Regions from separate parts of the Jeotgalibacillus sp. 10bf12 genome, predicted to be linked through region 3. Evidence: riboswitches for the same ligand, from Rfam matches in the RefSeq annotation. Region 3 holds a riboswitch; each other region holds the start of a gene.

Region 1 (5,286 bases), 960 kb from region 3:
CGGAACACCTTCAGCACTGCTCAATGAAGTAAAGGCAACCTATGATCAGCTGATCAGTATTAAAAGTTTTAAATGGCATAAAGACCTGTGCTTTATGACAGCCGTGCGGTTTGTTCTGCAAAAGAAAGTTCAGGAAAATAATGTGCTGGATGTCGGTCTTGCATCAACAATCGAATCGATCCTGCAGGCTCAGCAGGCTGCAGTACTTGCTGCGATGTCAGCCGGAGCTGCTGCATCAGCAAGTTCATCGAATAATTAATGACTAAGGTCATGGGGAAGAGGAATGTAATATGAGATTCATTTGTCTGCAGCATATCTGGTATGACAACGCAGGTTACCTGGAAGAATGGGTGAAAGTCTGGGGCTGTGAGCTTCATTATATTGATGCAAAAAAACCGGATGATTATCCTGTCCTGAAGGATAATGATGTGCTGGTTGTTTTAGGAGGTCCAAACAGCGTACAGGAACTCCCTGAAACGGACTGGATGCAAAAAGAAGTTGATTATATTGAAAAAGCGATCAATGAAAAACGAAAAATCATTGGCATCTGTCTTGGATCGCAAATGATTGCTCATATCCTCGGAACTGAAGTATCATCTTTGCCGAAATATGAAATGGGCTGGGCGGAGCTGAATTGGCATACTTCTTTTCTTGAAGACTTTGACATAGGTCAGCTGAATATCCCTATGTTCCACTGGCACAGTGATATTTACGATCTGTCAAAAGGAACAAAGCCGGTTGGAAAATCTGAGATCACACCGGTTCAGGGGTTTTATACAGATCATATTCTCGCATTTCAATTCCATCCTGAAATGACGGTTGAAGGCATTCAAAACCTGATTGACCATGATGATCAGGAGATTGAAAAACGCGATAAGACGGTCGATATGGAAGGACCGAGAGCGGATCCAGGCTACGTGGAACAAAGTCATAACCGCTTTCAACCAATTCTTGAAAAGTTTTTAGACGTCCATGGTGAAAAAAAGATTGATTAAACACTGGACAAAGATTTGAATTGTGTATACAATAAGAATGAGATTCATTCTCAATTAAAAAATAAAACGTCGCACTTATTATAAATGCCTGTAAACAGTCGTTTCGCACCGGCTTTTTACACAGAAGGCGCACAAGAAAGCGACGCCCCCTCCCTTAGCCGCACGCTGCCTGACACCAGCGTGCGGTTTTTATCTTGACTATAAAGTTAGATCAGATCCGGGAAATGTCAGTTCAGTGACTGAGAAGCCCGGTCCAGATTCCCGGAAACTCCTGTCACATCTACACCCCACCCGCGCCACAGTTGTACATTAACTAACTTTCCAAAATATTTCCTGAAAAATCTTGCACATTTATTCAATATGATGTAGGCTATACAACAACTATTATTTTCAGACAATTCCATAACTTATCAAGAGAAGTGGAGGGACTGGCCCTTTGAAACTTCAGCAACCGGCAGTGCACGGTGCTAATTCCAGCAGGTGATCAGCCTGAAGATAAGAAGAGCGTATTCCAAGACCTTCTCTTATCAGAAGGTCTTTTCCTGTATATACAGAACGATTTTGAAGGAGCTGCATGATATGACATCAATTCAAACCATCCTGGCTCAGCTTGGAAACAGAAGTGAAGAATCGACTGGAACTGTAAACCCGCCCATCTATTTATCAACTGCATACCGGCATGAAGGACTCGGTCAGTCGACCGGCTATGACTATACGAGAACGAAAAATCCAACAAGAGCCATCCTTGAAGAAGGCATTGCAGCACTTGAAGGAGCAGACCAGGGCTTTGCAACAAGCTCAGGGATGGCCGCTGTTCAACTGGTGCTGTCTTTGTATAAACCGGGAGATAAGATTCTTGCCTCTGATGACTTATATGGAGGCACTTACCGCTTATTTGATCATTACAGCGAGCATTACGGCATAGAGTTTGTGTATGTTGATACAAATAATTCTGATGATCTCCAGCATGCCTGTACGGAGCGGGTAAAGGCAGTCTTCGTGGAGACGCCGACAAACCCGCTGATGAAAATAACAGATATCAGACAGGTTGCAGATTTTGCTCATGAAAAAGATATTCATCTGATTGTAGACAATACCTTTTTAACACCTTACCTTCAGCGGCCGATTGAACTCGGGGCAGATATTGTCATTCACAGTGCAACAAAATATCTTGGTGGGCACAATGACGTGCTGGCAGGTCTGGTTGCCGCTAAAGGTGAGTCGATTTGTGAAAAGCTTTTTGCGATTCATAACGGAGCGGGAGCGGTTCTGTCGCCAATGGACTCATGGCTGTTAATCCGTGGAATGAAGACACTTGCGCTCAGGATGGACCGTCACCAGACGAATGCTGCTGCAGTTGCAGCATTCCTTGAAACGCAGCCGCAGGTCACAGACGTCATTTACCCGGGAATCGGCGGGATGGTTTCATTCAGGCTGGAACAAGCGGAGTGGATTGATTCATTTCTAAGATCAATCAATGTCATTTCATTTGCTGAAAGTCTTGGTGGTGTTGAAAGTTTTATTACGTATCCTGCCACCCAGACCCATGCAGATATTCCTGAAGCAGAGCGTGAAGATAAAGGGATCTGCAGCAGGTTACTGCGTTTCTCTGTTGGTATTGAACAGCCTGACGACTTAATCACTGATCTGAAACAGGCGCTTGAAGCAGCCGGAAAAGGAGGAGATCAAGTATGACACATCATTTTGATACAAAACTATTGCATCAGCCCTCATATATCGACAAGCAGACAGGGGCTGTGAATGTACCCTTACACTATTCCTCGACTTACCATCAGCAGTCGATTGATGAATTCGGTCCTTACGATTACAGCCGTTCAGGAAACCCGACACGCGGTGCACTGGAAGATACGATTGCTGATCTTGAAAATGGTCACGCAGGATTTGCTTTTGCATCAGGTATGGCTGCGATCTCTTCTGCATTCATGCTGCTGTCTGCAGGCGATCATGTGCTGGTTTCAAAGGATGTCTACGGCGGGACATACAGAATGATTACAGAAGTGCTGACGCGCTTTAATATCGATCACTCGTTTATTGATATGACCGACCTTGATGAAACAGCGCGTAACGTTCAGCCAAATACAAAAGTCATCTATGTGGAGACGCCGTCCAATCCGACGCTCAATATCACGGACATTGAAGGCGTGGCAAAAGTGGCAAAGGCACATGGGTGTCTGACGTTCGTGGATAACACGTTTATGACGCCGCTATACCAGAAGCCGCTTGATCTTGGCGCGGATGTCGTCCTGCACAGTGCAACAAAGTTTCTGTCAGGTCACAGTGATGTCGTGGCAGGGCTTGCTGCTGTAAAAGATGAAGAGATCGCTGCCCGGCTGAAGTTTATCCAGAATTCATTCGGCTCAATACTGGGCGTTCAGGATAGCTGGTTACTGCTGCGTGGATTAAAAACACTCAGCGTTAGACTCAAGCAATCATCCGATTCTGCAAGGGAAATTGCGCAATATCTTCACCACCACCCGCTGATTGATGAAGTGTTCTATCCAGGTTTTTCATTTCATGCGGGCTACCATATCCACCAGAGACAATCGACCGGAGCGGGAGCTGTGCTGTCTTTCAGGTTACCTGACAAAAAGAGTGCAGGTGTACTTGTTGAAGCAATGAAAATCCCTGTGTTTGCAGTCAGTCTCGGTGCTGTGGAGTCGATCCTGTCCTATCCGGCAACCATGAGCCACGCTGCAATGCCGCAGTCAGAGCGTGAATCACGCGGGATCACATCAGGCCTCCTGCGCCTGTCAGTAGGTCTTGAAGATACTGAAGACCTGCTCGCAGACCTGCGCCAGGCACTCGATAAAGTCGGCGCATACCAGACGCTGCAGGTATAAAAAATGCTACTGCACCTTTAAATCAGGTGCAGTTTTTGTTTGTCCGCAAAAATCAGTGGTAAAGACTTCTAAATACTTTTTAGGAGGATGACCAATGATTTTTTCACAGGATGGAATGAAGGATCAGCATATTTTAGTAACAGGCGCAACTGGAGGGATCGGCTGGCACACAGTCAAAGAAGCGTTGAAGGCAGGTGCCTCAGTCACGGCTGCCGGGCGTAATGAAGATAAACTGGGTGACCTGAAAAAAGAATGCCAGGAAGCAGGAATCGAAGCGAAACTGCTGATTGTCTCAGCAGACCTGAACGAATCTGAAGACAGAGAGAGACTGCTCCAAAAAGCTAAAGAACATGCAGGACCGGTTACCAGACTTGTAAATTCAGCCGGCATTTCAGGCGGGGATACAGTTGAAGAACTGTCTGAAGAGGATATGCGGAAGGTGATGGAGCTGAACTACTTTTCAACAGTCGCACTCACGCAGCTTGTCTACCCTGAAATGAAGGAATCAAAAGCCGGTTCAGTCGTGAATGTATCGTCTCTCTCCGGTCTTAGAGCCACGCACGGTAATACTGCGTATGCCGCATCCAAATTCGCCATCATTGCATTTACGCAGGCATTTGCACATGAGGCAGCAGAACACGGAATCAGGGTAAATGCAGTATGCCCGGGATTTGTCGATACAGAGATGGGACGTAATGCAATCCGTAAAAAAGGCAAAAAGGCCGGTCGTTCATTTGAAGAGCAGCTGAAAATCGTTGAAGAAGGACTGCCGTCCGGGCGTATCACGCAGCCCGATGAAGTAGCGAGAACCATTTTGTTTTTACTGTCTGATGCTGCAGAAAATATCATTGGTGAATCAGTCAAAATTTCAGGTGGAGCAGTCATGAGATAAGGAGGTGGGGCGGATGGAGCCGGTTCAGATTGTCGTTCTATTATTGATCGGCTATATCGTCTTTACAATTGATAAGCTCACGCAGGTATTCCCAAGGCCGCCTGTTTTAGTGGGAATCGGAATGCTGCTTTACTTTGTACCCTTTTTTGGGGGAATTGAGCTGTCTGAAAAAGCCCTTTATGAAATGATACTGCCAGCGTTACTCTTTATTTCAGCATACAAGTTTTCAGTTGGTGCGCTAAAGACAAACAGCTGGGCGATCTCCATTCTGAGTACGGTTGGACTGGTGTTGACGGTGCTCGGGCTCGGTGGGGTCATTTATTTGATAGCAGAGCTTTTTGTGCCCCTTGATTTCACTGAAGCATTATTGATAGCAGCTGTTCTTACGCCAACCGATCCTGTTTCAGTCACGTCGATTCTACATAAGTCTCTTGATAATGAGAAGGTAGGCGATATTGTGGAAGGAGAGTCGCTGATTAATGATGGGACAAGTTATGTCATTTTTGCGACCCTTCTGTCGATTCATCAGGGGCATGAA
Region 2 (5,286 bases), 280 kb from region 3:
GCTGTTTTTTTCATCTATATTAAACCTTGCATTGTTATTACCAATCTTTCCTGATGGTAAAAATGTATTAAATAATATGGCAAAAGGAGAATGAGTTATGCAAAAATTATTTAAATATCTTTCAAGTGGTGTCAGTTTTCTTCTACTGTACTTTGGGGCAACATTTATTATCCCTATGATTTTGATCATCATAGATTACACAAATGTAAATTTGAAACCTACACTGTTTGGTCAGGAATTATTAATCATTCAAGTTAATGAGAACACATTTCTTTCTGAAGGGACTGGCTTTGGTGCACTGCTATCGTTTGCTTTGGGATTATTAGTTTATTATTTATCGCTTCTAATTTTTAAAAAAAGAAAAGTAACTCCTAGTGAAACTTATTAAATACTAAACACCACCGCCAAAGCGGTGGTGTTATTTGTTATACTCCGTGTAGATCAATTTAACACTTGAGACCTCCACCTATTTACGCGCCCACTCAGTAATCGCCCTAATATCCTCAGGGGTCGTTCTGCAGCAGCCGCCAATGATCCGTGCACCCGCTTCATACCACCGCTGTGCGTCCTCCGCAAACTGATCTGACGAAGTTTCCCCGCCCCACTCTTTGCTGACTGCATCATATGTTTCACCTGAGTTCGGATAGACAATGATCGGTTTTGCCGTCCGGGTTTTTACTTCTGTAATCAGGGAAGCGATCGTCTCCGGTGCTGAGCAGTTGATACCGACTGCTGCCACCTGCTCCTGATCATTCAGCCACTCTGCACAGTCAGCAATTTTTTCACCATTGCTGATATGTAATTGATCCTTTGCGCTGAAGCTGACCCATGCCGTCACTTCAGGAAATTCCTTTAATACCTCTGCAATGGCTTTCGCTTCTTTAAGGCATGGAATTGTTTCGCATGCTAACAGATCTGCTCCGGCTTCAACCAACACTTTGATTCTCTCTTTGTGAAAGGCAACCAGTTCTTCAAATCCTGCGGCGTAATCACCACGGTATTCAGATCCGTCTGACAGAAAAGCGCCATATGGACCGACTGAGGCTGCGACTAAAGGTTTTGGACGCCCCTGCTGTCCCGTCCAGAATTCATCGCGCGCTTGTGCTGCAAGATGGACTGATTTCTTAATCAGATTGACGGCTTCTTCTTCAGTCAATCCCCTTTGCTGATACCCTTCAATCGTTGCCTGATAGCTGGCAGTAATCGCACAGTCGGCGCCTGCCTCAAAATAATCAAGGTGCACCTTTTTAATCATTTCCGGATTTTCCAGCAGAATTATTGCCGACCAGAGCTGATCATTCAAATCACATCCATAGCCCTCGAGCTCAGTTGCGAGTGCCCCGTCAAGAATGATGATGGGATAGTCATTCAGTATCGTTTTGATCGGGTTCATGCTATGTCATCCTTTCTGTCATCCTATTATTCAGCCCGCTTTGACCGCTTTAAAAACTGCTTCGTTCTTTCTTTTTTCGCGTGGTTAAACAGCTGATCAGGCGTTCCTTCTTCTACAATCAGCCCATCCTCCATAAAAATCACTCTGTCAGAGATGTCACGCGCAAACTGAAGCTCATGCGTCACAATGAGCATCGTTTTTCCTTCTTCAGCCACACTTTTAATCGTTGCCAGCACACCGTCCACAAGCTCCGGGTCAAGTGAAGATGTAGGCTCATCAAACAACAGGACTTTCGGGTTGAGTGCCATCGCACGGGCAATGCCGACACGCTGCTGCTGACCGCCTGAAAGCTGCGCCGGATAATGATCGAGCCGGTTGGATAACCCGACTTTTTCAAGGATGGCAAGGCTTGTCTCTTTCGCCCGCTCCTTCTTCAGCTGCTTCACACTTGTTAAGCCGACCATTACGTTTTCGAGTACAGTCAGGTTTTTGAATAGATTGTACTGCTGAAAAACCATGCCTGTTGACGTTCTTAACGCCAGAATATCCGACTTACCTGCCGACTCAGCGTCCACCTTTTTACCGTTGAGCTGAACGATTCCGCTGTTTGGCTGCTCGAGAAAATTGATGCAGCGCAGGAGCGTTGATTTCCCTGACCCGCTTGGACCTAAGATCGACACGACTTCCCCTTCACGAATGTCCAGGTCAATCCCTTTCAGCACGTGCTGTTTGTCATAATATTTATGAATATTTTCAAGTTTTATCATCATGCAATCCCTCTTTCATATCTGCGCGCCCGCTTTTCAAGTCTGACAAGCAGCCGTTCAACAGCGATGCAGAGAATCCAGTAGACAATCGACACCGCAATATACACTTCAAAAAATGCCAGACCGCGTGAGCCGAGAATTTTCGCCTGTCCCATGACGTCAATGACACCAATAATGAATACTAAGGATGTATCCTTGATCGTGCTGATAAACATATTGCCAAGGTTAGGGATCGCAACAGTCAACGCCTGCGGGAAAATGATTTTCGTCATCATCTGCACCGGGCTCATCCCGATCGCCTTCGCTGCTTCAAACTGCCCACGGTCCACTGATTCAATCGCAGAACGGATCGTCTCAGACAGATAAGCCCCGAGGTTAATTGAAAACGCCAGTAGCGCATACACTTCAGGCGAAATACTGTTCACATCTGCTGATAAAAACACACCGTATTCAATCTGCAGGTAATAAATCACTTTCGGGATCCCGTAAAACACCAGATAGATCTGTACGAGTAATGGCGTTCCCCTGATAAATGAGACGTAGACTGATGTAATCACGCTCAGTACAGGCACCTTGTAGATTTTAATTAAAGCTGTCGCAAGTCCGATCAGAAGGCTGATCACCATAGAACCCACGGCAATCCCTATCGTAATCGGCAGTCGCGACAAAATCGCGGGATAGCTTTCTATGATAAAGCCGATATCCAGTAAATTTTCCATACACTCTTACCCTCCGGACGCTTATTCAGGAATATATTCTCCGCCGGTCCACTTCTGTGACAGTTCAGCTAATGTACCATCCTCTTTCAGCTGCCTGATGATCGGATCAATTAAGGCCTTCAGCTCCTCGCCTTTTTCACCGTGCTTCAGCACAATGCCCATCTGATCATTGACAAGCGACTGTCCGACAATTTCAACGCCCAGCTCATTTTTCTCAAGCACGTTATTCATCATAATCGGATCATTCACATAGGCATCTACGCGTTCGTTTTGCACGTCCTGTAAAATCTCAGCAGGCGTTCCGCTTTCACTGTACGTTAATTCAATCGGAGTATCCGCTGTCTCGTTATACTCTTCAAGCAGCAGCGTATAGGAATCACCCGCGAGCGCACCCACCTTCTTTCCTTCAAGGTCCTCAATGGTCTGAATATCCTCTCTGCCTTCCTTCACAGCAATGACCGTTTCAGCTGCAAAATAGGACTCATCTGTAAATAAATACTTCTCCTCGCGCTCAGGTGTTTTCGCTACCTGATCAGCTACCGCCTGAATTTTATTGGATTCAAGCGAAAGAAACATACTGTCCCATGGAACCGCCTTAAACTCGAATGTATAGCCATCAAGCTCCTCATCAATCGCTTTTACAACATCCACGTCATAGCCTGTCAGTTCATTGTTGTCATCTGCAAAAGCAAATGGCGGATAATCATTCTGCGTTCCGACCGTAATGACCTCATCGCCATTTGACGCCGTCGTTTCCTCTGAAGAACAGCCGCTTACTACACCTGCTCCAGCCAGTAAAAATAGTGATAAGAATAAAGGTTGATGTCTTTTCATTATGCAAGCTCCTTTTATGTATATAATGTAAATTAATGTAATGGATTAGCTTTTTAAAGTCATATTTCCATTGTTGAACACACTACGCTCCCTTTTTCCTTATCTGCAACCGGCAATATAAAGGGCAATCTCCTGATAAACACAAAAAAACCACTTCCAATAAGAAAGAGGTTTTAATCTGCTTCTTATCTCTCAGAATGACAACATTCTGCAGGAATTAGCACCTCTCATCAAATGATGGTTGCTGGACGTCATCGGGCCTGTCCCTCGGTCTCTCTGGATAAGTTATTTAATTTTTCGATAGTTAGAATAGTATGCGACTTTTAAGCTTCTGTCAAACAGATTTTTCTTCTTTTTACACACACTCACATTTTCTTAAAAATTGAAAGCGTAACCAACGCAATATCCCGACACTTTTTACGTATTGAGCATATTAAAAATATTTCGGGACATAGTAACAGCATCTATTTTAATTTGGGGGAGGAACAAAATGAAACGACAAACCGGCACTTATTATTGGCCTACTACTTTTCCGGATGCACCGTCTTATCCTGTACTAGAAACAGACCTCATCTGTGATGTACTGATTGTTGGAGGCGGAAGTTCAGGGGCGCAGTGTGCACATTACCTGGCTGGCCATGACCTGGATACAGTCGTGATCGAAAAATCAACGATTGCTAGCGGAAGCACTGTGACGAATACAGCGATTTTGCAATATTCAGGTGAAAAGATGTTCACCAGTTTAGTGAATACATTCGGAGAAGACTACATTGCAAGACATTTGCAGCTGCTGCAGGAGGCGATTGATGAGATTGAAGCAGCCTCCAAAAGCAGTTCAATCGACTGCGAATTCACCAGAAGAGATACGTTATATTCCGCAAGCTGTCCGGAAGACGTTGCCAAGCTGCAAAAGGAATATGAGTATTTAAAGCAGCATGATTGTGAGGTCGACTTTTTAAAAAGAGATGAGATTGAAGCGAAGTATCCATTTAGCAGAGAAGCAGCGATTTATTCCTATCGCGACGGTGAAATTAATCCATTCAAATATACGCATGCGCTATTTGAAGAGGCAGTGGCACACGGTGTACGTGTATATGAGCATACTGAAATGAATGGACAGCACGTCGATCAGGGCAGCGGCAATATGATTGTGACAACGAAGAACGGTTATGCCATAGAGGCGCGTCATGTGATTTTTGCTGCAGGTTATGAGGGCATGGATATTAAAAAAGAGAAGAAAGCTTCTTTTGAAAGTACCTTCACGATTACCACTACTCCGGTTGATGACCTGTCTGCATGGTACAACCGGACACTTCTCTGGGAAACCGCACGTCCCTATATTTATGTACGGACTACGAAAGACAACCGGGTAATCATTGGCGGACTGGATGAAAATACAGATGAAGAAAGAGACAGAAATAGTAAATTAACTCATAAAAAATATCAGTTAATTAAGGAATTTAATAAACTGTTTCCTGATATTCAGGTGGAACCTGAGTTTTATCTGGCTTCATCCTACGGTGGGATTGTAGATGGGGTACCTGTCGTTGGGAATTACAAAGAATTCCCGGGC
Region 3 (5,286 bases):
TGTTTCGACAACATAATGAATGATCTCATCTTTTAAAGAAGAAGGGAGGGTTGCAAACATTTTTCCTACGCCTTCACGAATCGATATTTCCCGGGAAAGAATCTGATCTTTAATCTGTTCCCATCCCGGTGGATCAAAGTGCTGCATGATGGAAATAATGTTGTCGGATTTTGTAATCGTGCCATCAAAATCACAAAAGATTACGCTCGGCATGCGCTCACCCCCATAATGCAAGTGCCTTTTCAAGCTCTGCTGACTTTGCAGCAGCGTCCTCTAAAGTACCACCGGCCTGCACTTCTGCGATGGCATCACGGAACGCTTTTGCACCGGCAGCCGCGCCACCTGGGTGACCATGGATCCCGCCGCCTGCATTAATAATGGAGTCTTTACCGAAGTCCTCGATCAGCTGAGGCACTAACCCCGGGTGAATGCCTGCTGACGGAACAGGGAAGGCGCGTCTCAGACGGCTGTCAGAGGTAAGGGCATCTCTGATTGCAAATGTTTCAGCTTTTTCCATTGCGACACTGCCGTATGGAGAAGGGAACAGCACGAAATCTGCACCTGCAAGACGAAGCAATTTACCAAGCAGTACCTGATTAGAAATTCCGTGAAGCGGTGAAGCCGTAAAGGCGCCGGATACAGCAGGGTGCGCCATAATCGGCACATCAATATATGGGTCTTCAGCAAGGCTCTGCAATGTATCAAGTCCGTAAGCAAATACGTTAAAGAGAAGTGCATTTGCGCCAAGTGACACTGCTTTTCGTGCTTTTTCTTTTAAATCAAATGTTCTTCCTGAAAGATTCACTGCATATAACGTGCGGTGGCCTGTGCGCTCATATTCTTCATTCAAAACCTTTACGCCGCGGCGGATCCGATCCTCAAAAGGTGTAAGTGGATTATCAAATAAAATCTCATCATCCTTTACAAGATCAACGCCGCCTGCAGCCTGTGCGCGAAGCTGTTCTTCAAACAGGTCTGTTCCGCGGCCGATCATCCCTTTAAAAATACTCATCAGCAGTGGGCGATCGTGTACGCCAAGTTTATTTCTGATTGAATCAATCCCGAACTGGGGACCGGGGAACTGCTGTTCAAGTGCTTCATCAAGCTCGATATCAACAAGCTTCACTTCACCATCCAGTGAAAGCTTTCCAAAAATCGTAGTCAGGATTGCCGGAATATCAGCACTGAAGTTTGCTGCCGGATAGGCGATTTTAATCAGCCCTGCCTTACGCTCACCCAGGTGGCCGGCTGCTGCTGAAGGTGACGTTTCACTGACAGAAACAACCTCACCCTTATGTTTTTTCAACTGCTCCTGATCAACCGCCGGCAGGTCCGTCCATGAACCGACCGTCAGCCCAAGTGCAATAGACTCGGCCTTTTTTTCTAAATTTCCTTTTGCATCATGTACGAGATAAGTCGCTGTAATTTTTGACATTATTGACATCCTTTCAAAAAAAGAAATAAAAAATCCGCTCCCAAAGAGGAAGCGGACATCAAAATGAACGTTCTTCCTCTTATCCTTCAGCTGTCGCTGTGAGAATTAGCACCTTGAATCAGCGTTAGCTGAAACAGGTTGCCGGGTTTCATCGGGCTCGGTCCCTCCACCTGCTCTTTATAAGAGTTTCATACGTATTCGGTTGGATTTAAAATCATGTACCGAATTATGGCAGACATCTTCAAAAACGTCAAGCTGCTTTTTCAGAAAATTATATTATTGTGATTTTAGTTTATGAGTAATATTGTGTTTGTCTCTTAATAATTTGGTGGGTGTTTTCCGCTTCAGGGGGACGCTTTAACCACCCGCTGAGCAGGTACTAAGATTTTTTAAGAAACTTTAAAGAATGAGAGATAATTGATCAACCGACTCTATATAATTTTAAAAGATAACTCAGCTGTTGACCGGAGTGGAAGGCGGCGACTCCAACGGCGGAAAGGGACAGGTGAGACCCTGTAATGCGAAGCATGGAAGGGGCTCACCGCCCGGCCGTGGAAAGCGTCCGCCTGAAACGCAGGTCAACAGCGGTTCCCAGAAGCCCTCAAAAATAATTTTTAAAAAACTCATTGACAAAACGTCACTCTATTCCGTAAACTTGCAATTATGAATTCGAAATAACCAAAAACAACCAACTACATATACCACTCTTATCGAGAGTTGGCTGAGGGAATTGGCCCTATGAAGCCCGGCAACCGGCCCCGCTGTATACATTCAGCAGGGACACGGTGCTACATCCAACAGACGTAATGGTCTGAGAGATAAGAGGTCGAATCAGTCTAATTCTGCCTCTTTCTATCTTAGAAAGGGGCTTTTTATTGTTTAACTTTATAAAGCTGGCTGTGATTTCCGCTTCAGGCGGACGCTTTCCGTGGCCGGGCGCTGAGCCATCAGGCTTCGCCGTGATCGTCTCACCTGTCCCTTCCTGCCAAAGGAGTCGCCGCCTTACGCTCCAATCTCAGCTGAGGAAAGATGAAAATGGCTTTTACTAAGAAAGAATCAAACAAGGAGCGTGAAACAATGGGTAAGGCAGAACGGTTGAAAAAAGCACGGCCGCCGGTACAGAAAAATACACATGATGGCAGACTCCCGCCAGGTCAGACGCTGACAGAAAAATTTCCGATTCTGCATGAAGGCGAGGTCCCTGAATACAATCTTGCTACATGGGATTTCACGCTGTTTGGTGAAGGGGCAACGAAAAGGACATTCACATATGACGAGCTCATGCAGCTGCCGCAGACGACGGTTGTGAAAGATATTCACTGCGTCACAAGATGGTCGCGGTTTGATAATGCATTTACAGGCGTCACAATCAAAGACTTACTGAAAGACTACGATATTCCTGAAGGCACAAAACACGTCATGATTTATGGAGATCATGACTATGAGACGAACCTTCCTCTTGAGGATCTGCTCGGAGATGACATTCTACTGGCACATTCCTTTGAGGGAAAGCCGCTGACAGCAAAGCACGGCTATCCATTCAGATTGGTCGTGCCGCATCTGTATTTCTGGAAGAGTGTGAAGTGGATCAGAGGCATTGAATTTTTAAAGGAAGACCGCCCAGGATTCTGGGAGCGTAACGGATTCCACAATTACGGTGAAGTATTCAGAGAAGAGCGTTTTTCAGGAGAGGATCTCGATATTCCTGAAGATGAATGGCATAAAAAAGAATTTGATTAAAGGAGAGGAACGTTAATGACAAATGTACGTGAGCATGTGTATGAACCATTTACTGAACAGAGTGTCCTCGTTTATTTAGAAAATAAGGGACTGATCACTGATAAAGAGCAGGTAACGTGTAAAGAAGTTGGAGATGGCAATCTGAATTATGTGTTTATTGTGAAGGATCTGCAGACTGACAAATCACTTGTTGTGAAGCAGGCGCTGCCATATGCAAAGGTTGTCGGTGAAAGCTGGCCGCTGTCGCTTGATCGTGCACGCATTGAGCGCCAGGCACTGCAGGAAGCAGCGAAATATGTGCCATCGCTTGTGCCGGAAGTTTTCGATTATGATGATGATTATGCAGTAACTGTCATGGAGGACCTGTCAGATCACGTGATTCTCAGAAAAGGATTAATTGAAGGGAACCTTTATCCTCACATTTCAGCGCATATTGGTTCATATCTTGCAGAAAACCTGTTCAACGCCTCTGATGAAGCGCTTGGACCGATTGAAAAGAAAAAGCTGGCACGTCAGTTTGTGAATCCTGACCTGTGTGACATTACTGAAAAACTTGTATTCACAGATCCTTACCAAAATGCTGAATCTAATTCATACCCTGAGAACCTTCAGGAAACAGTGGAGTCGCTGTGGGAGGACGATCGTCTAATCTTTGAAGTCGCAAAATTGAAAAAACAATTCCTGACTGAAGGTGAAACACTGCTTCACGGAGATCTCCATACAGGCAGCGTCTTTGTAACGGAGGAGTCCACAAAAGTCATTGACCCTGAATTTGCATTTTACGGTCCGGCAGGATTTGATATCGGTGCATTCATTGCCAACCTGACGCTGAACTATATCGCACAGCAGGAAAGAGCGGATGAAAATAAGCGCCCTGATATTAGCGACTACCTGCTTAAAACGATCGAACAGACATGGGCAGTATTTGAGAAACGTTACCGCGAGCTGCTGCTTGAAAAAGGGTTTGAAGAAAGACAGCGCACAGATCAGTATGCAGACTATGTGCTTGAAAAGATTTGGCAGGATACACTCGGATTTGCCGGCTGTAAAACAATCCGCCGAATCATCGGACTGGCGCACGTTGAAGACATTGATGGAATTGAAGATGAAGCGGGCAGACTGCAGGCGCAGCAGCGTGCGATTGAAACGGGCAGATCACTGATTTTCAACCGCGCAGTATGGCGCTCACCGAAAAGCCTGACTGCTTATCTGAAGGGGCTGGCAAAATGACAAACTTGATTAAACCGGTCATCTGGGAAGGCGATGCAATCCGTCTGTTGAATCAGCAGAAGCTTCCCGGAGAAGTGGAATATATTTTTTTAAAAACGATTGAAGATGTGTGGGACAGCATTACCGAATTGAAAGTAAGAGGTGCGCCTGCAATCGGAATCGCAGCTGCGTTCGGACTTGCTTTATGGGCAAAGAACAGCGGGCTGAAAGAGCCTGAAATACTTAAGGCAGAACTTGCTGTGAAGGCAGCTTATCTGAATTCCTCGCGTCCGACTGCAGTGAACCTGTCCTGGGCACTGCAGCGGTTATTGAAGGTCGCTGAAGAAGAACCAACAGCTGCCAAAGTAATTGAGCGTCTTGAAACAGAAGCGATTCTTATACAACAGCAGGACGAAGAAACGTGTAAGCGCATTGGGGAGAACGGCTTTTCGCTGCTTCCTGATGACGCAACGGTTCTCACCCACTGCAACACAGGCGCAATTGCCACATCGAAATACGGCACAGCACTCGGCGCATTTTATATCGCAAAAGAACGCGGATCTAACATTCACGTTTATGCAACTGAAACAAGACCTGTTTTGCAGGGAGCGAGGCTGACTGCATGGGAGCTTCAGCAGGCAGACATAGACGTCACACTGATCACAGACAATATGGCTGCACACGTACTGAGAACAAAAAATGTCGACGCGATTTTAGTCGGTGCAGACAGAATTACAGCCAATGGAGACACAGCAAATAAAATCGGTACATATGGACTTGCCATCTTAGCAAAAGCCCACGGTATCCCATTCTACGTCGCTGCACCACTCTCAACCATTGATCTCGAAACAGCAACCGGCGACGACATCGTCATCGAAGAAAGAAACGCCGAAGAAATCACC

What was found. Region 3 has a riboswitch for S-adenosylmethionine ahead of DH10bf12_RS02055 (sulfite oxidase-like oxidoreductase). Riboswitches for the same ligand answer to the same signal wherever they lie in the genome.
Region 1: it holds a riboswitch for S-adenosylmethionine, as region 3 does, so the genes downstream of both, DH10bf12_RS07345 (methionine biosynthesis PLP-dependent protein) here and DH10bf12_RS02055 (sulfite oxidase-like oxidoreductase) in region 3, are expected to answer to the same signal.
Region 2: it holds a riboswitch for S-adenosylmethionine, as region 3 does, so the genes downstream of both, DH10bf12_RS03460 (transporter substrate-binding domain-containing protein) here and DH10bf12_RS02055 (sulfite oxidase-like oxidoreductase) in region 3, are expected to answer to the same signal.

The regions. Positions count from the first base shown of each region.
Region 1 is NZ_CP200276.1:1,402,441-1,407,726, forward strand. Features, by position in the region: gene DH10bf12_RS07335 (DUF4003 family protein) at 1-259, shown strand, start outside; gene DH10bf12_RS07340 (type 1 glutamine amidotransferase) at 291-995, shown strand; SAM riboswitch class I at 1,400-1,497, shown strand; gene DH10bf12_RS07345 (methionine biosynthesis PLP-dependent protein) at 1,575-2,690, shown strand; gene metC (cystathionine beta-lyase) at 2,687-3,856, shown strand; gene DH10bf12_RS07355 (SDR family NAD(P)-dependent oxidoreductase) at 3,951-4,748, shown strand; gene DH10bf12_RS07360 (cation:proton antiporter) at 4,762-5,286, shown strand, end outside.
Region 2 is NZ_CP200276.1:726,657-731,942, forward strand. Features, by position in the region: gene DH10bf12_RS03435 (hypothetical protein) at 1-94, shown strand, start outside; gene DH10bf12_RS03440 (hypothetical protein) at 98-388, shown strand; gene mmuM (homocysteine S-methyltransferase) at 467-1,393, opposite strand; gene DH10bf12_RS03450 (amino acid ABC transporter ATP-binding protein) at 1,420-2,160, opposite strand; gene DH10bf12_RS03455 (amino acid ABC transporter permease) at 2,160-2,879, opposite strand; gene DH10bf12_RS03460 (transporter substrate-binding domain-containing protein) at 2,901-3,713, opposite strand; SAM riboswitch class I at 3,896-4,000, opposite strand; gene DH10bf12_RS03465 (NAD(P)/FAD-dependent oxidoreductase) at 4,204-5,286, shown strand, end outside.
Region 3 is NZ_CP200276.1:442,974-448,259, reverse strand. Features, by position in the region: gene DH10bf12_RS02065 (2-hydroxy-3-keto-5-methylthiopentenyl-1-phosphate phosphatase) at 1-213, opposite strand, end outside; gene DH10bf12_RS02060 (2,3-diketo-5-methylthiopentyl-1-phosphate enolase) at 218-1,435, opposite strand; SAM riboswitch class I at 1,512-1,621, opposite strand; SAM riboswitch class I at 2,140-2,260, shown strand; gene DH10bf12_RS02055 (sulfite oxidase-like oxidoreductase) at 2,513-3,175, shown strand; gene mtnK (S-methyl-5-thioribose kinase) at 3,191-4,405, shown strand; gene mtnA (S-methyl-5-thioribose-1-phosphate isomerase) at 4,402-5,286, shown strand, end outside.